2 regions of the Arthrobacter sp. Sr24 genome follow, and region 2 is predicted to be linked to the other one. Evidence: riboswitches for the same ligand, from Rfam matches in the RefSeq annotation. Region 2 holds a riboswitch; the other holds the start of a gene.

Region 1 (3,993 bases), on a different contig from region 2:
GCCCGGGCCATCTTGATTGAACGTGCAGGCCAAGATGCGGCATTGGTCGGTGAATTGCGGGAACGGCTATGGAAAACTGGGCGCCTGCGTTCCGCTGTCAAAACTGGCAAGGACAATGACGGTGAGAAGTTCAAGGACTACTTTGACTTCGCTCAGCCACCCCACACCCTGCCCAGTCACCGAGTCTTGGCCTTGCTGCGTGGCGAGAAGGAAGGCGTGCTGTCGCTGGATCTGGCCGAGGCTGACCCCCGGGATAAGGAAGCAACAGCTCAGGCCCGTGCGGTGTATGAGAATGCTGTTGGACACTCTTTGGGTATTACCGAATCCGGCCGTGCTGCCGATACGTGGCTCATGACCGGAGCCAGGTTGGCCTGGCGCACACGTATTCTGACCCGGCTGTCTGTGGATTTGCGCGTCCGGTTGTTCCAAAGCGCCGAAGAGGAATCTGTTCGCGTGTTTGCCGCCAATCTGCGCGATGTCCTCCTTGCCGCACCGGCTGGAAACCGTTCCACTCTGGGACTGGATCCCGGGCTGCGCACTGGCACCAAAGTAGCGGTGGTGGACGGCACGGGAAAGGTTGCCGCTACCGAGACCATCTATCCGCACGCACCGGCAAAGCGCTGGAATGAAGCCCTGGCAACCTTGGTCTCACTGAGCCAGCGGCATGACGTTGAGCTGATTGCCATTGGCAACGGGACGGCCAGTCGCGAGACCGACAAGCTGGCTGCTGAACTTGTGGCTGAACTCAAACGGCTCAATCCTGAGCGTTCGGTCACCAAGCTGGTGGTCTCCGAGGCCGGCGCTTCCGTGTATTCCGCCTCGGCGTTGGCGAGCGCCGAACTGCCCGGCATGGATGTCTCTCTGCGCGGTGCCGTCTCGATTGCGCGCCGCCTGCAGGACCCGCTGGCCGAGCTCGTCAAAATTGAGCCCAAGTCCATTGGCGTTGGCCAATACCAGCACGATCTCACCCCGGCCAAACTGGACCGTTCCCTAGATGCCGTGGTGGAAGACTGCGTCAATGCGGTGGGCGTGGATCTGAACACGGCCTCGCCAGCACTCTTGGCGAGGGTGGCCGGCGTCGGCCCTCTTTTGAGTGAGAACATTGTGGCTCACCGCAATGAGAACGGCCCCTTCAAGAAGCGCCGCGAGCTGCTTAAGGTGGCACGGCTGGGCCCGAAGGCGTTCGAACAATGCGCTGGATTCCTGCGGATTACCGGGGGAGCGGAGCCGCTGGACGCCTCTAGTGTGCACCCCGAAGCGTACGGAGTAGCGCGCAAAATTCTCGTCGCGGCCGGCGCTGGAGCGCATGAGATCGCCGGCGGAGTGGGGGCCGTGGCTTCGGTGAATCCGGCCGATTTTATTGAGGGAGAGTTCGGTCTGCCCACTGTCAGGGACATCATTGCCGAGCTGCAAAAGCCAGGGCGTGACCCGCGGCCGCGCTTTGAAACCGCCACGTTCACCGATGGCATCGAGAAGATCACGGATCTGCGCCCCGGCATGATTTTGGAAGGCACGGTCTCAAATGTGGCAGCGTTCGGCGCCTTCGTGGACATCGGTGTGCATCAGGACGGGCTGGTGCACGTCTCGGCCATGAGCAACAGCTTCGTGTCGGATCCGCACACGGTGGTTAAATCCGGCCAGGTGGTGCGCGTGAAGGTGCTGGAAGTGGCGCCCGAACGCAAACGAATTTCACTCACGCTGCGCTTGGACGATGAAGTGGGTGTCGGGGCCCACGCTAATTCCAAGGGTGCTGCTTCCAGAGGTTCCGGTTCCAGAGGTTCCGCCGAGGAGCCCACTAGGACGTCCGACGTCGGCTCCCGCACTTCCGGGCGTCCATCACCTTCGCGCCCGCAGCGCGCAGCTCAGCCTGGCGGGAATCAGAAGGGTGCGCAGCAGGGGCGGACAAGTGCTGCGCCGCAGGCCAATACAGCCATGGCCGAGGCGCTGCGGCGTGCGGGGTTGGGCAAGTAGCGCCCGGCACCACCGAAAGAAGAGGGTGAAAGTCGCTCATCGTTCACTAATTCATCCTCTGGCATCTTTTTGGCGGGTTTTCAAACAGATGTTCGCCAATAGTCATAAAGTCGTCATATTGTTGCGGGTTCGCGGGGGATCTTCCACACTGGAAGTTAGGTCATGAGTGTCAGCGAATAGCCCCGGCTTGCTGACCGGCAACCCTCCTTCCGCGGTGGGGTGCCCCGGGTGAAGACCTGGCATCGAACCATCCGGTTCCGGTGCAAGCGCGGGCCGTATCTGTTCAAGGCCCTTCCCGCAGTGCGCGGTGAAGGGCTTTTGCTGTAGGCCACTAGTGTGAAGGAACCCACCCATGAGTAACGGTTGGTCATTTGAAACCCGTCAGATCCATGTAGGTCAGGAGCCCGACGCCACCACAGGCGCCCGTGCACTCCCGATCTACCAGACCACATCCTTCGTGTTCCCTTCGGCCGAGAGTGCAGCAGCACGGTTCGCCCTAGCTGAGCTAGAGCCGATCTACACCCGTATTGGCAACCCCACCACGGACGCCGTCGAGCAGCGTGTAGCAAGTTTGGAAGGCGGTGTTGCCGCGCTCTTGCTCGCCTCCGGTCAGGCAGCTACCACCTTTGCCATCTTGAACCTCGCCGAAGCAGGCGACCACATCGTTTCCAGTCCTAGTGTTTATGGGGGCACATTCAACCTGCTGGCTCACACGCTGAAGAAGCTAGGCATTGAGGTCACTTTCGTCGATGATCCCGATAACCTGGATCAGTGGCGTGCAGCCGTTCGCCCGAACACCAAAGCCTTTTTCGGTGAGACGGTATCGAACCCGCGCCAGGACGTGTTGGACCTGGAAAACATCAGCGCTATTGCCCACGAGGCTGGCGTGCCGTTGATTGTGGACAACACCTTGGCCACCCCGTACTTGATCCGCCCCCTCGAATGGGGTGCCGATATTGTGATCCATTCGGCCACCAAATACCTCGGTGGGCACGGCACCGCCATTGGTGGCGTCATTGTGGATGGCGGCAAGTTCGATTTCGCGGCTAACCCGGAGAAGTTCCCCGGCTTCAACACCCCGGATGAGACCTACAACGGGCTGGTGTATGCCCGTGATTTGGGTGTGGGCAGTGCTCTCGGAGCCAACTTGGCCTACATCCTCAAGGCTCGTGTTCAGCTGCTGCGTGATCTGGGCTCGGCCATCTCGCCGTTCAACGCGTTCCTGATTGCTCAGGGCATCGAGACGCTGAGCTTGCGCATCGAGCGCCACGTCAGCAACGCCGTCACCGTCGCACAGTGGCTCGAGAGCAATGAAAACGTTGAGGCCGTCGCGTATGCCGGTATTCCCTCCAGCCCCTGGTTCGAGCGCGGACGCAAGTACAGCCCCAACGGCACCGGTGCCATCATCGCCTTCGACATTGTGGGCGGTGCCGAAGCTGGCAAGCGCTTTGTTGATGGCTTGGAACTGCACTCGCACGTTGCCAACTTAGGTGATGTCCGCTCCTTGGTCATTCACCCCGCTTCCACCACGCATGCTCAACTCTCGCCCGAGCAGCAGCTTGCCGCCGGTGTGCGCCCCGGGCTGGTTCGCCTCTCGGTCGGTTTGGAAAACGTCGCCGATATAATCGCCGATCTGGAAGCCGGATTCCGCGCCGCAAAATCGGCCTAATGCCATGGAACACGCGGTGGACAAAGTAGTGGACGATGCGGTGAATAAAGATATGTTGGGGCTTTCAGCCGCTGCCGCTGAACCCGTCGGCGAGGACTTCTGCGCAGCCGTGGGTCAGGGCGGTGGTGTGTTGCGCTCCATTGAGATCGGCGCACTGCCGCTGGAAGCTGGGGGCGAGCTGCCTTCCGTGACCATGGCTTTTGAATGCTGGGGCAAGCTAAATGCAGCCGGCGACAACGCCGTGCTGATCCAGCATGCCCTGACCGGCAGCACACATGTCAGCCGCGGTGATTCCGAGGAAGATGGCTGGTGGGAAGGCTTGGTGGGTCCCGGCGGGGTCATCGACACCAACA
Region 2 (3,993 bases):
CGGGACCACCGCCGGTAACTGCACCGTGGTCAGCAGCTTCAGACCCTTCAAGCCGAAAGCTCGTCCAGCCTCGACTAGGTTCTTATCCACATGGCGCAAGGCCAGAGACACCGTGGTGAACACCGGGAAGAAGGCCCCAATCACAATCAACGTGACCTTGGAGTCCTCACCAATCTTCATCCAGAGGATCAACAACGGTACCCATGCCAGGGACGGGACCGCCCGGAGCGCGCCGATGGTGGGCCCCAGCAAAACCTCGGCGACCTTTGAAAGTCCCACAAGAGCTCCCAAGGACACACCCAACACGGCTCCAGCCAAGAATCCAAGGAGCACTCGCTGCGTGGAGATGGCAATGTGGCCGAACAGTTCATTGCGGGCAATGAGCTCTGTCCCAGCCTCAAATACTGCTCGTGGCGAAGGCAGCTGAGCCGGCGAGAATATGCCTGCAGCGGTACTTAGGTGCCACGCCAGCAAAATGATGACCGGAAGAATCAGTCCCAAGCCCAGCTTGGCCCAGCCACCGGCGCCTCCAAGAGTTCGATGCAGGGGTGCTTGCGTTGGAGTGTCAAGCTTCAGTGTCATGCGGATTCCTTGATTGAATCAGGATTTGCCTTGAGGGCGAAGGAATCATCCAGCAGGGTTTCCAGGGCTGTGTCTACCTCGGCCTGAGTTTTGACATCGCCAAGCTCAACAAAGGTGGGGCCGATCTTGGCCAACACTGCGCGCTGCTTCTCGCCCGGGATTCCGGAGACATCCAAGTTGCTGCGCTCGAGAATCACAGTGGTGGCAACTGCTGGCTTCAGACCAGCAGCATCGGCCAGGATCTGAGCCGTTTCTTCCGGATTTGCCGCAGCCCAGACGCGGGCCTTTTCGTAGGCGTCCACCACGGTCTGTGCCAACTCAGGCTTTTCTTTCAGGAATGACTCGGTGGCGTTGAGGAATCCGTAAGTATTGAAATCAAGGTTCCGGTAGAAGAGCGTAGCGCCCTCCTGCTCGGCCGTGGCCATGATGGGGTCCAGGCCGGACCAAGCATTTACAGAACCGTTTGCTAGCGCAGCGCGACCGTCGGCGTGCTGTAGGTTCTCCACCGTCACGTCTTTGGTACTAAGACCGGCTTCCTCCAGTGCCTGGACCAAGAAGAAGTAGGGATCGGTGCCTTTGGTGGCGGCCACGGACTTGCCCTTAAGATCGGCAACTTTGGTGATGCCGGAATCCTTGTTGGTGACCAGTGCTGCCCACTCAGGCTGGGAGTAGAGCGAGATGGTTTTGATGGGGGAGCCGTTGGCCCGTGCCAGCAGCGCGGCGGAGCCAGCAGTGGAACCAACATCGATCGCTCCAGCACGCAGTGCCTCATTGGCCTTGTTGGAGCCGGCGGACTGCAGCCATTTCACGGTGACGTTCTTCGGCGCCAGAGTTGCCTCCAACCAGCCCTTTTCCTTGATGATCAAGCTGAGCGGGTTGTAGGTGGCGAAGTCGATGTTGAGAGTGTCAGAGCCGCCCGCTTTGCCAGCGGCGTTGGTTGCTGCGTCCTCACCGGCGCAGCCAGCCAGGGCCAGAGCGGAGACGGCGGCGGTGAAACCTAGGAAGGATCGGCGGTTGAAATGAGCTGAATTAGGCATAGTGGTCCTCAAAATGGGTGTGCTGATGAAAGAAAGAAAGAAAGAAGGTAACTAGAAAGAAGTGGCTAGTGGCCGTCGACGCCGAGGCTGCCAAGCAGTGAGCTGCGCAGTCCGGCCAGTTCTGTTGAAGCCCGGTCTCGGGGGCGTGCACCGGGCACATCCACGGTCCGCACAATGGTGCAACCGGGCTGGCCGGTGCCGTCGTCGCCGAGCAGGATGATGCGGTCAGCGAGCTGCAACGCCTCATCCACATCGTGGGTGACCAGCAGAACCGTGGTCGGTTCGGCTGAATGGATATCCAGCAGCAGATCCTGCATGGTGATTCTGGTCAGAGCATCTAGTGCACCAAAGGGTTCATCCAGTAAGAGAACACCGGGATTGCGGGCCAAAGCGCGGGCCAACGATGCCCGCTGGGCCATGCCGCCGGAGATTTCCCGGGGCCGGTGTCCAGCGAAGGATGAGAGGCCCACCAGTTCCAGCAGGTTTTCCACTACGTGGCGGCTGCGTGCTGAGTCTGCTCCGGATGGAACTCCGATCGCCACGTTGCTGGCGATCGATTTCCAAGGCAGGAGACGGGGTTCTTGGAAGGCTACGGCGCAGCGTGAGTCAATCCCGGATACTTCTGTTCCGTCAATGGTCACAGATCCGCTGCTGGGGGCGTCGAGCCCGGCAACGGCACGCAATAGGGTGGATTTTCCGCAGCCGGAAGGTCCTAGCAGGGCTACGATTTCCCCAGCCTGAATATCAAAGGAAACATCCCGGAGCACCGTGTGCGTTCCGCCCTTTGAACTGAAGGACCGGCCAAGTCCCTGAAAGGCAACCGGCATGGCCGCAGTGCCTTGGGGATCGGAAATTACCGCTGGCAAAAACACTGATTCGGCAGGTGCCGAGCGCGAAAGTAAAGCAGACATCACAACACTCCATCGTTCCTGGCGGTAGCACCCTGCCGGCGATGACTCCTCTTGCAGAGGCGTCAACCAGGGTTGCTGCGGCGTCAATGAGCCAGATCTCTCGGCCGCTCGGGATGGTCATCTCAAGACTAAGACGAAGTGGCGTGACGGCAGAAATCGGCAAGTGCGTCGAGTTCGCGAGGCGTAACAATCGGTGGGGGACTAGGCTCGTAACATGGCACACATCAATGATCCGCAGCTGATCCACCGGCTTCTGAGTACCCCCGGACGTTGGGCTGTGGTGGGCTTGTCCGGTAACCCGCTGCGTCCTGCTGTCAGTGTTTCCTTGTTCCTTCAGCAGCACCTGGGTCAGGAGATTATCCCGGTGAGTTTGAAGGGCGACGACGTCCATGGCGCCAAGGGATATAAGACCCTGGCTGAGGTCCCAGGCAGCATCGATGTGGTGGATTGCTTTGTGAACTCCGCCAAGGTGGGAGCCGTGGTTGACCAAGCCATAGCAGTAGGTGCCAAAGCGGTGTGGCTCCAACTGGGCGTTATTGACGAAGACGCGGCCCAGCGTGCCCAGGCTGCTGGTCTTGACGTGGTGATGAATACCTGCCCCAAGATTGAAGCTGCAAAACTTGGGCTCTAAGCGGCTCCAGCTGTGCCGCTAGCCGATCTCCGGAAACCAGAAACAGAAACCAGAAAAGCTACTTATTCCCCGCCACCTTGATCTGTCCCCTGGACCTGGACGTGGCCGTTGGGTGGCCTTATCGGTGCTGGTGCTCGCGATCGCCCTCGTGGCCACCGGACTGTGGTGGGCCAACACCAATAGTTCAGCGTTGCCGGCCGCTGTGGTAGTTGGCCCAGCCACCACTGAGCCGCCCATCGTTACTGTCGCTGCCTCAAGTACCCCAGTGGAAAGTGGGGCGGCCTCGAGTACGCAAGCTCCGGCGTCGGATATTCCCAGCAGCTAGCTTCCCAAGAACCCGCTCACCGGGAGGGTGGATACGTTGGAGGGGCTGGTGCCGGGCTGCGTGCCGCTGCCCATCGTAGACGGGCTGGCGCCGGTGCTGACCAAGGTGTCTACCGAGCAAAAAGTGGTGTTTTTGACGGTCGACGACGGTGCGATCAAGCGGGATTCGTTCCTGGCGTTACTGGAGAAAAATGGGATCAAGGCGTCGCTGTTTCTGGCTCACAATTATATTGCTGGAAGCTCAGACTTTTATAGAAAATACACTGCGGCCGGACACCTCATCGAGAACCACACCATGACCCACGATTTGGGATTTATCCAGCTCAGTTACGAACAGCAAAAGGCCGAAATTTGCGGTATGGCTGACTTTGAAGAGCAACAGTTTGGCCGCCGGCCGGTCTTCTTTCGCCCGCCCGGCGGCCCGTACACCCTGGCCACCCGGCGGGCTGTTGCGGCGTGCGGCATGAAGGTCATTGTGGCTTGGGAAAGCAAGGCCAATGCAGGCGGA

The links. Region 2 has a riboswitch for S-adenosylmethionine ahead of ACX80D_RS00710 (ABC transporter ATP-binding protein). Riboswitches for the same ligand answer to the same signal wherever they lie in the genome.
Region 1: linked by a shared signal. The riboswitch ahead of ACX80D_RS03540 (bifunctional o-acetylhomoserine/o-acetylserine sulfhydrylase) and the one ahead of ACX80D_RS00710 (ABC transporter ATP-binding protein) in region 2 are both predicted to bind S-adenosylmethionine.

Annotation. Positions count from the first base shown of each region.
Region 1 is NZ_JBTNDB010000003.1:122,702-126,694, forward strand. It holds gene ACX80D_RS03535 (Tex family protein) at 1-1,971, shown strand, start outside; SAM riboswitch class IV at 2,130-2,246, shown strand; gene ACX80D_RS03540 (bifunctional o-acetylhomoserine/o-acetylserine sulfhydrylase) at 2,324-3,640, shown strand; gene metX (homoserine O-acetyltransferase MetX) at 3,693-3,993, shown strand, end outside.
Region 2 is NZ_JBTNDB010000001.1:134,258-138,250, forward strand. It holds gene ACX80D_RS00700 (ABC transporter permease) at 1-582, opposite strand, end outside; gene ACX80D_RS00705 (aliphatic sulfonate ABC transporter substrate-binding protein) at 579-1,619, opposite strand; gene ACX80D_RS00710 (ABC transporter ATP-binding protein) at 1,685-2,530, opposite strand; SAM riboswitch class I at 2,537-2,650, opposite strand; gene ACX80D_RS00715 (CoA-binding protein) at 2,745-3,161, shown strand; gene ACX80D_RS00720 (hypothetical protein) at 3,274-3,486, shown strand; gene ACX80D_RS00725 (polysaccharide deacetylase family protein) at 3,523-3,993, shown strand, end outside.